Regions from separate parts of the Pantoea sp. X-Soil-TKNS-1207 genome, predicted to be linked through region 4. Evidence: riboswitches for the same ligand, from Rfam matches in the RefSeq annotation. Region 4 holds a riboswitch; each other region holds the start of a gene.
The links. A riboswitch is a leader RNA that binds a small molecule or an ion and turns the genes downstream of it on or off. The one in region 4 is predicted to bind thiamine pyrophosphate.
Positions count from the first base shown of each region.

Region 1: it holds a riboswitch for thiamine pyrophosphate, as region 4 does, so the genes downstream of both, AC6I8V_RS24445 (LuxE/PaaK family acyltransferase) here and thiC (phosphomethylpyrimidine synthase ThiC) in region 4, are expected to answer to the same signal.
Region 2: it holds a riboswitch for thiamine pyrophosphate, as region 4 does, so the genes downstream of both, thiM (hydroxyethylthiazole kinase) here and thiC (phosphomethylpyrimidine synthase ThiC) in region 4, are expected to answer to the same signal.
Region 3: it holds a riboswitch for thiamine pyrophosphate, as region 4 does, so the genes downstream of both, thiB (thiamine ABC transporter substrate binding subunit) here and thiC (phosphomethylpyrimidine synthase ThiC) in region 4, are expected to answer to the same signal.

Region 1 is NZ_AP035960.1:257,394-262,285, reverse strand. It holds gene AC6I8V_RS24455 (SDR family oxidoreductase) at 1-360, opposite strand, end outside; gene AC6I8V_RS24450 (acyl-CoA reductase) at 385-1,833, opposite strand; gene AC6I8V_RS24445 (LuxE/PaaK family acyltransferase) at 1,830-2,912, opposite strand; TPP riboswitch at 3,012-3,138, opposite strand; gene AC6I8V_RS24440 (Rpn family recombination-promoting nuclease/putative transposase) at 3,270-4,184, shown strand; gene AC6I8V_RS24435 (NAD(P)-dependent oxidoreductase) at 4,249-4,892, opposite strand, start outside.
Region 2 is NZ_AP035958.1:2,873,513-2,878,404, forward strand. It holds gene fbaB (class I fructose-bisphosphate aldolase) at 1-659, opposite strand, end outside; gene thiD (bifunctional hydroxymethylpyrimidine kinase/phosphomethylpyrimidine kinase) at 804-1,604, opposite strand; gene thiM (hydroxyethylthiazole kinase) at 1,601-2,386, opposite strand; TPP riboswitch at 2,420-2,520, opposite strand; gene AC6I8V_RS13455 (DUF3606 domain-containing protein) at 2,620-2,796, opposite strand; gene chiP (chitoporin ChiP) at 3,278-4,675, shown strand; gene AC6I8V_RS13465 (beta-N-acetylhexosaminidase) at 4,727-4,892, shown strand, end outside.
Region 3 is NZ_AP035958.1:767,428-772,319, reverse strand. It holds gene AC6I8V_RS03450 (MFS transporter) at 1-342, opposite strand, end outside; gene sgrR (HTH-type transcriptional regulator SgrR) at 598-2,259, shown strand; TPP riboswitch at 2,295-2,392, shown strand; gene thiB (thiamine ABC transporter substrate binding subunit) at 2,440-3,426, shown strand; gene thiP (thiamine/thiamine pyrophosphate ABC transporter permease ThiP) at 3,402-4,892, shown strand, end outside.
Region 4 is NZ_AP035958.1:272,860-277,751, forward strand. It holds gene AC6I8V_RS01195 (aminotransferase-like domain-containing protein) at 1-137, shown strand, start outside; gene thiE (thiamine phosphate synthase) at 744-1,391, opposite strand; gene thiC (phosphomethylpyrimidine synthase ThiC) at 1,388-3,313, opposite strand; TPP riboswitch at 3,393-3,493, opposite strand; gene rsd (sigma D regulator) at 3,580-4,086, opposite strand; gene nudC (NAD(+) diphosphatase) at 4,175-4,892, shown strand, end outside.

The DNA of each region.
Region 1 (4,892 bases), on a different replicon from region 4:
GGAACCCTCGAACTGGCTCTGGTAGCCTGCCCAGGGCGTTTCCCAGAAACGCAGGCGGTTATCGGTATCGAAGACGTAGGGGGAAAATGCGTTGTTGATCACCGCATCGAGGCGGCCCGTCGCGTCGACAATGCGCGCCATCATCTGCGCAACCTGTTCTTCCGAGGTCACATCGGCAGCCAGCGCCAGTGCCTCGCCGCCCAGCGCCCGGCAGTCATCCACCACCGCTGCCGCTGCGGTGGCGCTTTGCCGATAATTCACGACGACAAAGGCCCCTTCTGCGGCAAAGGCGCGGGCAATCGCTGCGCCAATGCCCCGACTCGCACCGGTGACGAGAATGGTACGTTCTCTGAACTTCATTAAAACACCTCCTGGGGGGGATAGTCAGTCTGCATAGGGGGCAAACCCCTCGGCAGCCGCTTCCGCCGCCTGTTCAATTCCGGTTATGGTGACGAGATCGAGCAGGCTGAAACGGCCATCATGATGCCAGCCCGCTTCAGGCGACGTCATTTCACCCAACGCGGCAATGCGCGTGACGCCAGCCTGGCCCAGCAGGACGGAGAGGCGAAACAGTTCTTCCGGCGCTGCGGCCACGCCCGCCGTCTGGAGAAAATCACGCTGCGGCGCAACCAGCGCAACGGCGTCGTCCAGGGTGTCGACCGGGACAATTTTCAGGGTGCGTCCCAGCGCTGCGGGAGACAACGCTTCCGGCTCCGCGACGCACACCACCGCCCAGCCGTCAGCCGGGTCGCCAAACAGCGTAGCGTCACCGGCCAGCGCGCGCATCTCTTCGCCATTGCGCCAGGCGGCGAGGCTATTCATCTCCGCCATCGACAGCGGACGACGGGGATGGCGATGCGCCAGGGCGCTAAGTTCATGGGCAAGATAGGCGGCGAATTCGTCGGGTGAGACCTTGCCGCCACGTTCCACAAACACCATCTGGGGTGAATAGCAACCGGCCTGGTCGTAACGCATCACGTCAAATGCCACCCGGCGGGCCAGCGCCGCGCCCTTGCGGCTATCCAGCGCCATCCGTGACACCATGCCGAAGCTGATTTTGTGGCCGTGGGGCAGAAAACGTGTGGTCACCGGCAGACGCTGTTGAATGGCGGCCAGCGTACGATTCCCGCCATAGGCGAGCACCACATCGGCCTGGCTGAACCAGTTGTTCTCTGCCTCGGCATCGCCGCCCTTCCACCACACCACGGCGAGGCATTCACCGAGTTGCGGATCGATCTCTGCCAGCAGCTGAGCGAACCAGCCCGCCATCAGCGGCTCGCTCCCCGGCAGTTTGCCCAGGGTCCCGGCTTTGACTAGCAGGCCGCAAATCAGGCTCCAGAGCGGCAGACCCGGCACATTGCCGGCCCAGATATGCAGCAGCAGCTCCGGGCCGAAAGCCCTGGCGAAACCACCGCTGGGCCGTGGCTGGAAATCATCAAGGATCTGCGGATCGGCGAAATCTTCTGACAAAAAGCGCTTCAGCTGGGGCTGGCGGAAGGTTTTGAGGTAGCCGGTCAGGCCGAGCCGGACCATCTCGGCATCGTAGCCGGTGACGATCGGCAACAGCCGCTCAGCCCGGATACGCAGCGGATGGCGGCGATCGAGCAGTCGCGCCACCGCCTCGTCAATGATGGCGATGATACGCGCTACGCTCAGCGTGCGCAGATAAGCGCGGGCATTGGTACGGATACGCGCGGCCAGCCCGGCGATCTGATCAGCATTTAATTCCGGTACAGCGACGACGAGGCTCTCCCCCCGGTGGCTAAAGTTCAGTTCGCGCCACTGCACCTCGCTGGCGGCGAGGCCCGGCAGATAGCCGGCGACCTCTTTCACCGTTTCGCCTGCGCAGCGCTGAGAAATTCATCCATCGCCAGCGAGCAGCCTTTCGCATCGGCACCGGCAACCCGACCCAGCAGCTGGAAGCCGCCGGGAACTGCGACGCCGGCATCTTCCGTCAGCATCGCGGCAACCGGGTTGAAATGGGCCAGATCGTGATGGACCAGCACTCCGAGGGTGCCATCGGGCACGTCATCGCCGGTAAGCGGATTGACCACCCTGGTGCGGATCCAGTGAGGCCCGGATTTAACCGGCGGGTAAACGGCGTTGCCCGAGTCATAAAACTGCGTGCTGAGTTCGGTCATCCCGTACATGTTGATGCAGTCCGTAGGCGGGACGCCAAACGCCTCTGTCAGCGCGGGGTAAAATTCCTTTGCCCCGATCTCGCGCGACTGGCCTTTAAATCCCCCGGTATCCAGCAGGCGGCTGCCCTGCGGCAGGGTGAAACGACGTCCCTGACGCTGCATTTCATCAAGCAAATGGACAAAGCTGTAGCTCGCGCCCAGCAGCGCATAGGGTTCTCCGCTGGCCTCCGCCCGTTCAAGCGCGGCGAACACCCGCGCTATATCGAGGCCGTCAGCGCCAATCATCACCTCGCTGCCGGGCAGGCCAAATTCCTGCATCGCCAGCGCGAGATAATGTGCCAGCGATGAGTTCGGCATGGCCGCCTTATCAGGGAACAGGATGCCCATGCGGATCCGCTCTCGCCCCGCCATAAAGCGCTGACGGAAATTCAGGATCATCGACCGATCGTAGACGGCCAGCGTGGGATGGTAGCTGCATCCCCTGCGGGTTCCGGTTGTGCCGCTGGTCATAAACACATGCGGGATCTCTTCCACCGGGCGGCAGCTCAGGGTCAGATCTTTAAAGGCAGAGAGGGGAACGGCGGGAATTTTTCGCCAGGTTTTTACCGTCAGCGGCGTGCGTCCGCGCTGGATCGCAAAACGGCGATAGAAGGGATTGTGTTCGAATTGATACGCGAAGATAGCCAGTGCCAGCCGGTTGAAATCGTCGTCTGTGGTCTCTGCGCGCTGAAGGAATTCCAGCAATGCTGCGATAATTGCCGCTTCGGTCATGTCCGTGTCCATCTTTGCGATTGCAAATACTCTCAGGCAACGCCTTAAGAGCGCGATCTGTCCGCTGAAAAGCACAAAGATGGAAAAAAGGGCGTGTGGTCACCCCATGTCCCGCATCCCTACGCCGGTATTAGCCGGATCAGGTTCGGAGGGTCACTACGTTGCCCGGACACCATTCAGGCAGGTAGAATCTCAGCCCCCTAGCAGGGCACCCCTTGGAACAAGCCGCAGTCTAGGACGTTGCCAGACAGGGTGTCAAGCACCCTTCTTTCCCCAAATTGTTAGCGCCTTCACCCACTTCGGCCCTGCCGCAGTGGTAGAATTTTCGCGATGGAATAATGACAGCGGGACATCAGGATGATGAAAAAAAGCACGCCTACACCGCATGATACGGTGTTTAAGACCTTCCTCTCACACCCGCATACCGCGCGGGATTTTATGATGCTGCACCTGCCACCGGCGCTGCTGGATATCTGCGATCTGTCAACGCTGAAGCTGGAATCGGGCAGCTTTGTCGAAGATGATCTGCGCCCCTATTACAGCGATGTGCTTTACTCGCTCAGAACCGGACGCGGCGACGGCTATATTCATGTGCTGATCGAGCATCAAAGTTCACCGGACAAACATATGGCGTTTCGACTGATGCGCTATGCGATTGCCGCGATGCAGCAGCATCTGGATGCCGGACATAAAAAGCTGCCGTTAGTGATACCGGTGTTGTTTTATCAGGGAAAACGCAGCCCTTACCCCTACCCGGTTAACTGGCTGGAGCTGTTTAGCGAACCAGAATTGGCCGCAGGGCTATACAGTGATGATTTTCCGCTGGTTGACATCACGGTGATACCCGACGATGAAATCATGCAGCATCGCAGTATGGCCGCCCTGACCCTGTTGCAGAAGCATATCCGCCATCGCAACCTGGCAGAACTGGTTGAACAGCTGGCGTTGCTGATGCTGAACGAATTTATGACCGGACAGCAAATGCGCGGGCTGGTAAACTACATGCTACAGGTAGGCGAAACGCCCGATGCAGAAACCTTTATTCGCGAACTGGCGCGACGCGTACCCCAGCATGAGGACGAACTTATGACTATCGCACAGCAACTTGAGCAGAAAGGTATCGAGAAAGGCCTTCAGCAAGGTAAACAGCTTGGTGCGCTTGAGACCAGACTCGAGATCGCCCGGACTCTGCTCGACAACGGTCAGGACTGGATGTCAGTGATGAGAATGACAGGCCTGTCTGAGAGCGACATGGAAAAAATCAGGCACTGAACGGTGAATCATTTCTGATGAAGGTGCACTGACCATGACCGTCAGTGCAGCTTCCCTGCAAATGTTAACCGACGGTCCGCAGCGTATAATCCGCCATAATGGACCAATCCTTATCCCCGCCTCCCGCAGCAACCGCTTCGCTCATTTGCTGATGAACGGCCTTCAGCACCGGCAGGCTGGCGTGCAACGCAGAAGCAGCCTCGGTTGCCAGCCGCAAATCTTTTAAGCCCAGCGTTGCCCTGAATCCAGGTTCATACACTTCATGGATCAGATTGCGCGAATAGACCTGATAGGTCCGGCTGCCAAATAAGGTATTAAGAATTAAATCAAAGAATTTTTCACGTTCCAGTCCGTTGGCCTCGGTCAGTACCACCGCCTCGGCCATCGCCTCAATCGCCATGGTGATCATCATATTGCAGGCAATCTTGGACGCATAAGCAGTAGGGGGAAACGCCCCCATATCCCAGATACGTTTGCTGATGGCCTCCAGCACCGGCCTCGCTTTTGCCATTGCCTCTGGCGCGCCTGCCGCGAGGATATTCAGTGCGCCCTGGGCAGCCACATCGGGACGTCCCAGCACTGGCGCCGCCACCAGCGCGATGTCAGCAGCGCGGTGCGCTTCCACTAACGTTTGCGCAAAAGCGACGGAGATCGTTGAACTAATGATATGGACCAAACCCGGCCGGGCCTGCTTCAGCAGCCCCGTAT
Region 2 (4,892 bases), 1.7 Mb from region 4:
AAATCGGCGCTGGCGTGGTAATCCACCCCGTCTTTCTTAAAGTCATTGTTGCGCAGGTAGGCCCACAGCACCGTCACCATACCCAGCTCATGGGCGCGTTCAAACGCGGCGGAGATCTCCTCAATCTGGCGACGTGACTGCTCTGAACCGAAATAGATGGTGGCACCGACCGCAATCGCGCCCATATTGAACGCCTGTTCAACGCTGGCGTAGAGCGTCTGGTCGTACTGCGTGGGATAGCTCAGCGTCTCGTTATGGTTCAGTTTCACCATAAACGGAATTTTGTGTGCGTAGCGGCGCGCCACCGAAGCCAGTACGCCGTAGGTTGAGGCCACGCAGTTGCAGCCCGCTTCAATCGCCAGCTCAACAATGTTTTTCGGATCGAAGTAGTGTGGGTTGGCCGCAAAGGAAGCGCCCGCTGAGTGCTCCACGCCCTGATCGACCGGCAGAATCGACAAATAACCGGTCCCTGCCAGCCGGCCGGTGTTGTAGAGGGTTTGCATATTACGTAAAACCACAGGAGAACGATTGTTGTCGGTCATTACGCGATCAACATAATCCGCGCCCGGTAAATAAAGGCTTTCCGCTGGAATGGTCATGCAGCGATGTTGAAGAAGGCTGTCCGCCTCTTTGCCCAATAACTGAACGATGTCCGTCATGTTAACTCCTGATTAATGGCTGGATTGGAGCCGACACCTGTCGACTCACCCCCAACAGCCTGGACCGAAACCCGCCAGGCTGGCAAATTGCTGACTCCATTTTTCAGACGGATTCGCAGGAAAAAATTGGCAATCCGCGGCGTCCTACCACCAGCGATGAAAATGGTGCACCGGGCCGATGCCTTTCCCTACCTCAAGAGAATCGGCGTGCAGCAACGCCTGTTGCAGCCAGGCTTTGGCCTCCGCCACCGTTGCTGCCCAGTCCTCGTGGCGCGGACGCAGCGCGGCCAGCGCCGCCGAGAGCGTACAACCGGTGCCGTGGGTATGACGGGTGTTTACGCGCGCCGCGGTAAAACGCTGACGTCCGCTGCGGGTGATCAGCCAGTCCGGGCTTTCCGCATCACTCAGATGTCCTCCCTTCATTAGTACCGCTTCACAGCCGAGGTCCAGCAGCGCATCGCCCTGCATCAACATGGTTTTCTCATCCTGCGCCATGCTGCGGCCTAACAACGCGGCAGCCTCCGGCAGATTCGGCGTGATCAGTGAAACCTGGGGCAACAGCAACTCACGAATGCTGGCGACCGCATCCGGCGACAGCAGCGGATCGCCGCTTTTGGCGAGCATCACCGTGTCCAGCACCACGAACGGCAGGCTGGCACGCTTCAGCTTATCGGCCACCACCTCCACCACGGCGGTTTCCGCCAGCATCCCGATTTTGGCACTGTCGATGCGCACATCGTCCAGCACCGAATCCAGTTGCGCGCCAACAAAATCCGGTTCGATGCGATAGACCGACTGCACGCCGCAGGTATTCTGCGCCACCAGCGCGGTGATCACGCTGGTGCCGTAGGCGCTGAGCGCTGAAAACGTTTTGAGGTCGGCCTGAATACCCGCGCCGCCGCTGGGGTCGGTACCGGCAATGGTGAGTGCGTTGATACGTTTCATAGCGCCTCCTCCAGTGTCCAAAGCCCATCAAGGAAAGCGGCGACAAAGCTGCCCGGCCCCTGCGCCTGCTGCGCGGCGCGTTCACCCGCCAGCGACATCACGCGGCAGGCAGCGGCCACATGTTGCAGGCGGTCGCCCGGCAGGCTGGTAAACGCCGCTACCACCGCAGACAGCGCACAGCCGGTACCCACAACCCGTGTCATCAGCGGGCTGCCTCCGGGGATCGCGAAGGTGCGCGAGCCGTCGGTGACGTAATCCACCTCGCCGGTCACCGCCACGATGCTGTGATAGTCACGCGCCAGCTGCTGCGCCGCGCTGAGCGCCGCATCCGCCTGATGCAGGCTGTCGACGCCGCGCCCGCCCGCGGCCTGGTTCGCCAGCGCAAGAATTTCCGAGGCGTTGCCGCGAATGGCTGCGGGTTGCTGACTCAGCAGATGCTGACAGAATTCGGTGCGCAGCGTGAGTGCGCCCACCGCCACCGGATCGAGCGTCCAGGGCGTAGCGGCGTTATTGGCGGCCAGCACGGCAGCCTGCATCGCGTCCCGGCGATCGCGGGTCAGCGTCCCTACGTTGATCAAAAGAGCATCGGCAAAGCCACTGAACTGCGCGGCTTCGTCAGCGTCGATGACCATCGCCGGTGAGGCGCGCAGCGCCAGCAGCACATTGGCGGTAAAGGTTTGCACGACGTCATTGGTCATGCAGTGGACCAGCGGTGCGTCCTGACGGAGTCGTTGCAGAGAGTGCGCGAGCTGCGCGGGGGGAAGAAGGTCAGGCTGTTTCATAAGGCTCCCAACCGGCGATCAAGAAGGCGAATGCGGTCAGGCATCTGACTTCCCTACGCTGGCATTATCCAGTTCAGGTCAACGGGTGTATCTCAGCCTTTTCCTTGCGGAAAGCGGCACCCCGAGTCGTGAGTAACGTTCATTACATCCCGCCAGCATACGGGAAGTCGCGCCAGCCAGGCAATAAAAAAACCCCGTAAAACGGGGTTAGTTAGGTGTGTCTTACCTGAAAGTCATTTGCGCAGATATTGCTTAACTTTTTCCGTGCCATTCCCTACGTTTGCCACTGCGGTGCGAAGTTCTGATGCGGTTACTTCCAGGGTCTTAGTCCAGTATTCGACCTCCCAGGTTTCACTAAGACTAATAAAGCGCGTGTCTTCCGGTTGTCTTCTCTTTAAATCATCAGCCATTTTGCAGCTCCTGAGGTTAATGTTGAAAACATGACGATCGCCAACTTACCTGCTCGCTTTAGCAAAGGAAGTTAGCGGTTTGTTCCTGCATTACGTCCCCCCCTTCAGACCTGGAGCCAGCATCGCGCTGGCTCCAGGCAAAAATCCTAGACAATATACGCACCCAGATCAAGGTGCAGTCATTGAACTTAAGTATAGTAATCGAGCATTTTGACTCTTCTGTGCTGGCCTGATCACCGCCACCTTTGTCTGAATGATACGCGTAAACCTATGCCTTCCCACAAACTGGTTACAAACTCAACATTCACGTAACTATATGATGAAGAAAGATTAAAATCCTTATTTTGCGTGTCGTGTCATAAATTGTAATAAACGTCATTGATAATTCGCGCCGCGAAAAATAGCATCACGCCACTGGTTACATTAAGTAACAGTTACGGAAAATAATCGTCACTAAGGGAATTATCACGGAGGATTCACCATGCGCAGGATTATTCGCACGCCGCTCTCTGCGGCCATTGCCACCACCCTCTTCGCCACAACCTTCATCCCCGCTACGCCAGCTCTGGCACAAGGTTTCATTGATGACTCCTCGCTTAACGGCGCACTCTATTACTGGCAACGCCAGCGCGATCGCAAAGAGATGGACCCGCAGGAAGGTAAGTACGGCCAGTACGACGCCAACCTGCACCACGCCTCTGCCAATGCCAGCCTCGATTTTTCGTCTGGCTATCTGGCGAATTTCATCGGTCTCGATCTCGCCGCTTATGGAGCCCTGGAGCTGACCAACGGTGGCCCGGCGGCACCGAACGAAATTGGCTTCAGCAATGCACGCACCCGCTGGGATGAGCAGTGGACTGGCGATAAAAATGGCGCCAGCCTGTATAAAGCCGCACTAAAAACCCAATGGCAGGACTACTGGTTGCGCGCAGGTTATCTGCAACCGACCGGCCAGACGCTACTGGCATCGCACTGGGGCTTCCTGCCGGGCACCTATCGTGGCGTGGAAACCGGTGCCGCCTTTGATTTTAACGATGCCGGCGCCCTCTCCTTCTCATGGATGTGGACGGATCAGTACAAAGCGCCCTGGTATCAGCATATGTACAACTTCCGCAAAGCCGATGGCGTGACCGATATCCCATGGCTGCAATCGTTCGGTGCGAAATACGACTTTAAGAACCATCTGGTGCTGGAAGGCGCGTATGGCCAGGCGGCGAATTATATGGACCAGTACTTCGCCAAAGCCTCGTGGCAGTTGCCGCTGGCAGGCCAACCGCTGCGCACCAGCTATCAATTCTACGGCGCGCAGGATCGTGAACGCGGCGGTGCCAGCAGCGTCAACGATGTCTACGACGGGTTAGCCTGGTTGCAGGCCATGACGTTTGGCTACACCCTCGGCGCTTTTGATTTCCGCCTCGAAGGTACCTGGGTTAAAGCCGAAGGCAATCAGGGCTTTTTCCTGCAACGCATGACGCCGCCTTATGCCAGCTCGAACGGTCGCCTGGATGTATGGTGGGATTCACGTTCCGACTGGAACGCCAATGGCGAGAAAGCGCTATTTGCGGGGGTGATGGTTGATCTCGCCAACTGGCAATTGCCCGGCTGGCAGGCTGGCGGGTCCTACGCTTACGGCTGGGATGCGAAACCCTCGACCAATCCCCTCTATAACCAGCAGCAACGCCTGACAGAATCCGCCTGGAGCCTCGACCTGGTGTATACGCTGCAGGAAGGCCGCGCCAAAGACACCATGTTCAAACTGCATTACACCCAATATGACAACCACAGCAATCTGCCCAGTTTCAGCGGTGGTTACGGCAATATTTTCCAGGACGAGAAAGACATTAAATTTATGGTCATCGCCCCCTTTACCCTGTTCTGACCCTCAGCTGGCAGGTGCCAGTTCAAGTCATCCGTGCATAAGGATCACAGCATGAAAAAGTTACAATTAAGTCTTCTGGCGCTTAGCGTGATGGGCCTGAGTGCCTGCACCTCGGTGCCGCAAAGTCAGCAGGAGGTGGTCGATCAAATCAGCCAGTTTGGCGTGCAATACCAGGTTACCGATAATCAGGCCGCCAGCCACGGTGTGGACTGCGCCA
Region 3 (4,892 bases), 490 kb from region 4:
CGACAGCAGCACGCCGAGGGTAATCAGCGTCAGGTAGTGGCGATTGAAGGCGAACAGCAGCGCATTGAATACCGCCATCAGGCAGCAAAACAGGATCAGCTTACGGCGGTCGCCCTGGTTGTCGGAGCGTTTCGCCACCAGCAGGCTGATAACGATGCCGGCGATGGCATTGACGGTAAAAAAGATGCCGACCCAGAACGGACGCGCCTGCACCTCGCGCGTCAGAAACAGGCTGAGCGTCGGGGCCTGTAGCGCACCGGCCACACCCATCATAAAAGAGACAGCCATAAAGGCCAGGTAAACCGGGTTGGCGCGGCGTTGACGCGTTAACAGCGATTTCATACTGAAATCCCTTTGCGGATGAAAGCGGACAACAAAAAAGAGGGTAGAAGATTTCACAGCAAAACGAAAAAAGCCAGCAGAGAAAACACTGCTGGCGGGGAAATTGCACCCTACTCAGAAAAGGTTCCACGTCGGCGGAACCGCTGGCAGAGCGCCATTCATGACTGAATGCCTCCCGCTCTTCCATTACCCTCCACTATGCCTCTAATATGAGGCAGGAAAAACAGAGCGATTACGAGAAGGAGTTCCCCTTTTATGTCCTCTTCACGGCTGCAACAGCAATTTATCCGCTTGTGGCAAAACTGTCAGGGCCAGGATCAGGAAACCACGCTGAACGAACTGGCGGAGTTGCTGCACTGCTCGCGCCGCCATATGCGCAACCTGCTGAATGCGATGCAGGAGGCGGGCTGGTTAATCTGGCAGGCGGAGGCCGGGCGCGGCAAGCGTTCCCTGCTCAGCTTCTGCTACACCGGCCTGGCGCTCCAGCAGCAGCGCGCCGAAGATCTGCTGGAGCAGGATCGTATCGATCAGCTGGTGCAGCTGGTCGGCGATAAAAATCAGGTGCGGCAAATGATCGCTGCCCATCTGGGCCGCAGCTTCCGTCAGGGCAAACATATTCTGCGCGTACTTTATTACCGTCCGCTGCCCAATCTGCTGCCCGGCTCCCCTCTGCGGCGTTCGGAAACCCATCTGGCGCGACAAATCTTCAGCGGCCTGACGCGGGTAAATGAGGAAAAGGGGGAAATCGAACCCGATATCGCCCACCACTGGCAACAAACCTCGCCGCTGCACTGGCGCTTCTTCCTGCGCCCGGCAATTCGTTTTCATCACGGTCGCGAGCTGGAGATGGCCGACGTGATCAGCACGCTGGAGCGCGTGCGCAGCCAGCCGTTGTTTTCCCATATCACCGCGCTGCACTCCTCCGCTCCCTGGACGCTGGATATCCAGCTCAGCCAGCCCGACAACTGGCTACCCTGGCTGCTCGGCAGCGTCAGCGCCATGATCCTGCCGCGTGAATGGCAAACCCTGCGCGACTTCGCCCGCCAGCCTATCGGCACCGGTCCATACAGCGTGGTACGCAACCAGCAAAGCCAGCTGAAGATCGCCGCCTTCGATGACTACTTCGGCTATCGCGCGCTGATCGACGATGTGTCGATCTGGGTGCTGCCGGAAATCAGCGACGAACTGGTGTATGCCGGGGTGAAGCTGCAAGGGGAAACCGCCGATGAGAAATCGGAGGAGAGTCGGCTGGAGGAAGGATGTTACTTCCTGCTGTATGACCAGCGTTCAGAAAAAGGCCGCGACGCCCATTTCCGCCGCTGGGTCAGCTATCTGTTCAACCCCATCGCGTTGCTGAGTCACGCAGGCGTCGGCTATCAACGCTACTGGTTCCCGGCCTATGGCCTGCTGCCGCGCTGGCACCATCGCCGCGACCTGACCTCGGTCAGCAAACCGGAAAACCTGAAGCAGCTCACCATCAGCTGGTACAGCCATCATGTGGAGCACGAAGGCATCGCCAACGCGCTGCGCCCCCTGCTGGCGCAACAGGGCGTCGAGCTGATCACCCGCGAACTGAGCTATGAAGAGTGGTTTAACGGCGAGGGCGAGAGCGATATCTGGCTGGGCAGCGTCAACTTCACCCTGCCGCTGGATTACTCGTTATTCGCCCAACTCTACGAACTGCCGCTGATGCACCACTGTATCCCGATCGACTGGGAAGAGGCGGCGGCTCGCTGGCGCGAAAAGACGCTGCCCCTTGCCGAATGGAGTAAGCAGCTGGTGGATAGCGATAACCTGCATCCGCTGTTCCATCACTGGTTATTACTGGAAGGTCAGCGCAGTATGCGCGGCGTGCGAATGAACACCCTCGGCTGGTTTGATTTTAAATCCGCCTGGTTTGCGCCACCGGAGCTGTGAACCTTTCACCCTGACCCGGAAATGTCTAGAATGAGCCGTTCTCAACGGGGTGCCCGGCGTTATAGGGGCTGAGAGAGACCCGTCGAACCTGATCCGGCTAATACCGGCGTAGGGATTTGAGATGCCTCACTGCTCAGATCCTTTGCGACTCAACCTTATCTTCTCCTCAAGGAGCGCAAAGTGTTAAACAAAGTTCTGCCCGTGCTGTTGCTGGTCTCCGCCCCGGTGCTTGCCGCCAAACCCGTGCTTACCGTCTACACCTACGACTCCTTCTCCGCTGACTGGGGTCCTGGTCCGGCGGTGAAAAAAGCCTTTGAAGCGCAGTGCGGCTGCGAACTGAAATACGTGGCGCTGGAAGATGGTGTGTCGCTGCTGAATCGCGTACGGATGGAAGGCAAAAACAGCAAAGCGGATATCGTGCTGGGCCTCGACAACAACCTGGTGCAGGCTGCGGAAAAAACCGGCCTGTTCGCCAAAAGCCCGGTTGATACCCAGGCGCTGCAACTGCCGGGCGGCTGGCACAACGACACCTTTATTCCGTTCGACTACGGCTACTTCGCCTTCGTCTACGATAAAAACAAGCTGAAGAACCCGCCGAAAAGCCTGAAAGAACTGGTCGAAAGCCCGGAAAAATGGCGCGTTATCTATGAAGATCCGCGCACCAGCACGCCGGGCCTTGGCCTGCTGCTGTGGATGCAAAAGGTCTATGGCGATAAGTCAGCGGATGCCTGGCAGAAGCTGGCGCAGAAAACCGTCACCGTCACCAAGGGCTGGAGCGAAGCCTATGGCCTGTTTCTGAAAGGGGAAAGCGATCTGGTGCTGAGCTACACCACCTCTCCGGCGTATCACATCATTGAAGAGAAGAAAGATAACTACGCCGCGGCGCCGTTCAGCGAAGGCCATTATTTGCAGGTCGAAGTGGCGGCCCAGCTCGCCAGCAGCAAGCAACCGCAGCTGGCGCAGCAGTTTATGCAATTTATGGTCTCCCCGGCTTTCCAGCAGACCATCCCGACCGGCAACTGGATGTATCCGGTGATTAAGAGCGACCTGCCTGCGGGATATCAGGCATTGAACGTGCCGCAAACCGCGCTGCAATATAGCCCGGCCGAGGTGGCCGAACATAGCAAAGCCTGGATCAGTGCATGGCAACGCGCCGTCAGCCGTTAATCCCCGGCTGGCTGTTACCCGGCAGCTTCACCGCGCTGTTGCTGTGCGCGGTGGCGCTGCTGGCTTTTGGCGCCTTGCTGATGTCAGCGCCGATTGGCGACTGGCGCAGCCTGCTTGCCGACAGCTATCTGCACCATGTGCTGGCCTTCTCTTTCTGGCAGGCGTGGCTGTCGGCGCTGCTCTCGGTGCTGCCCGCGATCCCGCTGGCACGCGCGCTGTACCGGCGGCGTTTTCCCGGTCGTAACCTGCTGCTGCGCCTGTGCGCCATGACGCTGGTGTTACCGGTGCTGGTGGCGGTCTTCGGCCTGCTGAGCGTGTATGGCCGCACCGGTTGGCTGGCGCAGTTGTGCGCCATGCTGGGGATCAACTATCACTTCTCGCCCTATGGCTTGCACGGCATTCTGCTGGCGCATGTGTTTTTCAATCTGCCGCTGGCGACACGGATGTTATTGCAGGCGCTGGAAAGCATTCCGGGCGAGCAACGCCAGCTGGCGGCCCAGCTCGGTTTACGCGGCTGGAATCTGTTCCGCCTGCTGGAGTGGCCGTGGCTGCGGCGGCAGATTCTGCCCACCGCGGCGCTGATTTTTATGCTGTGCTTTGCCAGTTTCGCCACCGTGCTGGCACTGGGCGGCGGCCCGCAGGCCACCACGCTGGAGCTGGCGATTTATCAGGCGCTGAACTTTGATTACGATCCTGGCCGCGCGGCGCTGCTGGCGTTGCTCCAGCTGGGTTGCTGCCTGCTGCTGGTGCTGCTAAGCCAGCGCTTCAGCAAGGCGATTCCGGCGGGCAGCCAGCAAATACGCGGCTGGCGCGACCCGCAGGATGGCTGGCGGGCGCGCCTCAGCGATACGCTGTTGATTGGCCTGGCGTTATTGCTGTTGCTGCCGCCGCTGCTGGCGGTAGTGGCGGATGGGCTGCGGGGCGGCGTGGCCGGGGCGCTGCAACAACCGGCCCTGTGGCAGGCCACCCTGACGTCGCTGCGCATTGCCATCGGCGCAGGCGTGCTGTGCGTGGTGCTGACGATGATGCTGCTATGGAGCAGTCGCGAACTGCGCCAGCGCCATAAAATCATCCCGGCGCAGGCGATGGAGCTGAGCGGCATGTTGATCCTCGCGATGCCGGGTATTGTGCTGGCCAGCGGCTTTTTCCTGCTATTCAACGCCACCGTTGGCCTGCCGCAATCCGCCGATGGACTGGTGATTTTCACCAACGCGCTGATCGCCATTCCTTATGCCATGAAGGTGCTGGAAAATCCGATGCGCGATATCAACCTGCGCTACAACAGGCTATGCGCCTCGCTGGGGGTGCAGGGCTTCAACCGACTACGGCTGATCGAACTGCGCGCCCTGAGACGACCCATTGCCCAGGCGCTGGCGTTTGCCTGCGTGTTGTCGATTGGCGATTTTGGCGTAGTGGCGCTGTTTGGCAGCGCGGATTTCCGTACGCTACCGTTTTACCTGTTCCAG
Region 4 (4,892 bases):
ACTGCCTGCGTCTTAATTATGCGCTGCCAATAAATGAAACGACCGAACAGGCGATAGCGCTGGTGGGCGCGGTGGTTGAACGGGCGATCGCGGCCTGCAGTGCTGATAACCCGTATGCCCCTTCTTTTATGGTATGACGGGATACCCAGGTGCGCATAAATGCGCACCCTGCGATATTGATAAACCCACATTTCTGTAGGGTCGGCATTGATGCCGACCAGGCTCCCTGATGGGCGACGCGATACCCAGGTGCGCATCAATGCGCACCCTACGATATTGATAAACCTGCATTTCTGTAGGGTCGGCATTGATGCCGATCTGGCAACGTTTTTGATGGGCGACGCGATACCCAGGTGCACATCAATGCGCACCCTACGATATTGATAAACCCGTGTTTCTGTAGGGTCGGCATTGATGCCGACCAGGCTCCCTGATGGGCGACGCGATACCCAGGTGCGCATCAATGCGCACCCTACGATATTGATAAACCCACATTTCTGTAGGGTCGGCATTGATGCCGACCAGGATTAATGGATAAGCCGCGTAAAGAATTGCACCCTATCTGAACGATGTAACTTATTGTATTGCCGGGAAAGGCAGGGCCGACAGAGGAGGGGACGGCCCTGGCGCGCTGCAAGCGACAGCGGGCAGGAAGCACTTTAGCGCCGCGGGCAAAAGACACCAGCCCACCTATCGCCCGGCTGCGCGCTGGGTTCCAGCATAGTTAACCGGGCAACATCGATTTACACGGTTGTTGTGTGCTCGGTTCCGGTTCCCACCAGATCCATCAGCTCACGCGTCGCCGCCAGCCAGTCCGCTGCCTGGGTGATGGCGCTCACCACCGCAATGCTGCCCACGCCGGTTGCCAGCACCTCGGGCGCGCGCGCCAGCGAAATCCCGCCAATCGCGACCGTCGAAATACCTTGCAGGCGCGCCAGATGGCGCTTCAGTTCGGTAATGCCTTGCGGCTCAGATGGCATATCTTTAGTTTGCGTCGGGAAAATATGTCCCAGCGCGATATAGGAAGGACGCAGCGCCAGCGCGCGATCCAGTTCGGCGTCGTCATGGGTCGACAGGCCAAGACGTAATCCTGCCTCGCGAATGGCGTTGAGATCGGCAACATCCAGATCCTCCTGTCCAAGATGCACACCGTAAGCGTTATAACGGATCGCCAGCCGCCAGTAATCATTGATAAAAAGTCGGGCGTGATACTGTTTGCCCAGCGTGATAGCGGTACGGACAGCATCCTCTACCTCTTCATCCTGGCAATCTTTAATCCGCAGCTGGATGGTGCGTACGCCCGCCTCCAGCAGACGGGCAATCCACTCAACGCTATCCACCACCGGATAAAGGCCTAAACGCGGAGCGGTACTGGGGAATGGGGCGGTCATACATTTTCCTCTTTAAGGGCATCGGGGGCGTGATAAAGCTCGCCGCCACGACTGCGGAAGGCGTCCGACATTTGCGCCATGCCAATTTCAATCGGCTGGGCTTCCGCCTGCTGGCGGGCAGCATATTCGCGCACTTCCTGGGTGATTTTCATTGAACAGAATTTCGGGCCGCACATGGAGCAGAAATGCGCCACTTTGCCCGACTCCTGCGGTAAGGTTTCATCGTGATAGGCGCGGGCGGTGTGCGGGTCCAGCGCCAGATTGAACTGATCTTCCCAGCGAAACTCAAAACGCGCTTTCGACATCGCGTTATCGCGGATCTGCGCGCCAGGATGGCCTTTGGCCAGATCGGCGGCATGGGCGGCGATTTTGTAGGTAATCAGCCCCTGTTTGACATCTTCCTTATTCGGCAGACCCAGATGCTCCTTCGGTGTGACATAACACAGCATCGCGCAGCCGAACCAGCCAATCATCGCGGCACCAATGCCGGAGGTGAAATGGTCGTAGCCGGGCGCGATATCGGTGGTGAGCGGTCCGAGGGTATAAAAAGGGGCTTCGTGGCAATGCTCCAGCTGTTCAGTCATATTGCGGCGAATCATCTGCATCGGCACATGGCCCGGACCTTCAATCATCACCTGCACGTCATATTCCCAGGCGATTTTCGTCAGCTCGCCCAGCGTATGCAGTTCCGCAAACTGCGCTTCATCGTTGGCATCCTGGATGGAACCCGGACGCAGACCATCGCCCAGCGACAGCGCCACATCATAGGCGGCGCAGATCTCGCAGATCTCACGGAAGTGCAGGTAGAGAAAACTTTCCTGATGATGCGACAGGCACCACTTCGCCATAATCGAGCCGCCGCGCGACACAATGCCGGTCAGGCGCTTTGCCGTCATCGGTACGTAGCGCAGCAGCACACCGGCGTGAATGGTGAAGTAATCCACGCCCTGTTCCGCCTGCTCCAGCAAGGTATCACGGAAGATTTCCCAGTTGAGGTCTTCGGCGACGCCATTCACCTTCTCCAGCGCCTGGTAAATCGGTACGGTGCCAATCGGCACCGGGCTGTTACGCAAAATCCATTCGCGCGTTTCATGGATATAGCGTCCGGTCGAGAGATCCATCACGGTATCGGCACCCCAGCGGGTCGACCACACCAGCTTTTCCACCTCCTCTTCAATCGAGGAACTGACGGCGGAGTTGCCGATATTGGCATTCACCTTCACCAGAAAGTTACGGCCAATGATCATCGGCTCAGATTCAGGATGGTTGATGTTGGACGGGATGATGGCGCGACCCGCGGCGACCTCCTCGCGAACAAATTCCGCGGTGATATTTTCCGGCAGATGCGCGCCAAAGCTGTGACCGGGATGCTGTTGCAGCAGCACTTCGCCGCGGATGCGCTCACGGCCCATGTTTTCACGCAGCGCGATAAATTCCATCTCCGGCGTGATGATGCCCTGACGCGCGTAGTGCAGCTGGGTAACGCGACGCCCGGCTTTGGCGCGGCGCGGCTGGGGCAAATGTTCAAAACGCAGGTGATCCAGTCCTTCATCCGCCAGTCGTTGCTGGGTATAGCTGGAGCTGAGCTGGTCGATGGTTTCGCTGTCGCCACGTTCGGCGATCCAGTGCGCGCGCAGTTTTTCCAGACCCTGATGTACATCGATGGTTGCTGCCGGATCGCCATAGGCACCGGCGGTGTCATACACCGGGACTGCTTCGTTCTCTTCGTACTGCGGATGGTCTTTGCTGCCGCCGATCAGGGTTGGGCTGAGCTGGATTTCGCGCATCGGTACGCGAATATCAGGGCGATTGCCGGTGATCCAGATGCGTTGGGAATTGGGAAACGCGGTTCCCTGGAGGGAATCGATAAACGCCTGCGCCTGGGCGCGCTGTTCACGACGAGAGGTTTTTGCAACAGACATAGCAAGTTTCCTGTAAATGATGGAAGTTGCTTGTCCGGAGTCCGGAATGAGTAACAGAAGCGGTGCGGGCACCGTGCTGATGATGTTTACTCTTGTTCCCTTCGCAGGTTCTAACCTGATCAGGTTCCGCGGATCCCGAATTAACGGTCTCAGCCCAGATGGGCACTCCGACAAGATCATGTTTTACGCTGTAACCGCAAAACAATAAAGCCCGCTCAGCATAGAGGGGCTTTTCGTGAATCACAAGTATTTTACAATTGCCCGTTTTACGCCGGACGGGCAACGATGCTCTCATTGGCAACCGGCGGATGTGCCAGCTGATTGTCCCATGCCAGATGCACCAGTTTGTCTTCCAGCGTAAAGCGCGACTCCAGCACTTCACCCACTTCAGACAGGGCCTGCTGGAACAGGGTGCAGTTATCGTCGGTGATCGCCTGCTGTAAATGACCATCGTACAGCTGCATCAGTCGCTCGGTATTGGCTTCCAGCGATGGATAAAGCTGTGCGGCAGCAATCATCGGGCTGTCGCCCTGCATCTCACTGATAATATGTTCATAAACGCTGAAATGACCGGAGGAAAGATAATCCACCAGGTTGTGGCAAAACGCATCCAGCGCCCGTTCATCCAGTGCGCTCATCGCGTCTTTCTTCGGCTTCATGCCAATTAACTGATAATAAGTCACCAGTAACTGACGACGCGCGTTTAGCCAGGAATCGACCAATTCATTACCGCCACCGACACGCTCGGTCAGGTTATCTAACTGGTTAAGCATACGTCGCTCCATTTGGGTATAGTTGTTGATTAACAAACCTGACATCAGCATTTCGGCGTACGAATTGACGCTAAGGATGACAATTTATATGCAACGTGAGATCTCAAGCGTAGACGCTGGCTGGTGGATTGTCAGCCATGAGCAAAAACTTTGGCTGCCGCAGGGGGAATTGCCGCACGGCACCGCGCAGCAGTTTGGTCTGGCAGGCAGCAACGGCATGGTCATTGGCGAGTGGCAGGGGGAGAGCGTCTGGCTGGTGCGTGAGAACCGTCCCGACAACATGGCGTCCGTTCGCCAGTTGATCGACGAAGATGTCGGCCTGTTTCAGCTCGCCGGCAGGGGAGTGCAGCTGGCGGAGTTCTACCGTTCGCATCGCTGGTGCGGCTATTGCGGCCATGAAATGCATCTGAGCAAACGTGAGTTCGCCTGCCTGTGCGGCCACTGTCGTGAACGTTATTACCCGCAAATCGCGCCCTGCATCATTGTGGCGATTCGCCGCGGCGATGAAATTTTGCTGGCTAACCATGCCCGTCATCGCAACAACATCTACACCGTGCTGGCCGGATTTGTCGAAGTGGGCGAAACCCTTGAGCAGGCGGTGGCGCGTGAGGTGATGGAGGAGAGCAACGTACGGGTTAAAAACGTGCGTTATGTGACGTCGCAGCCGTGGCCGTTTCCCCATTCGCTGATGATGGCGTTTATGGCCGATTATGAAGGCGGCGAATTGCAACATGATGGCAAGGAGCTGCTGGACGCTGGCTGGTATCACTACGATGCGCTGCCATTACTACCGCCGCCGGGCACCG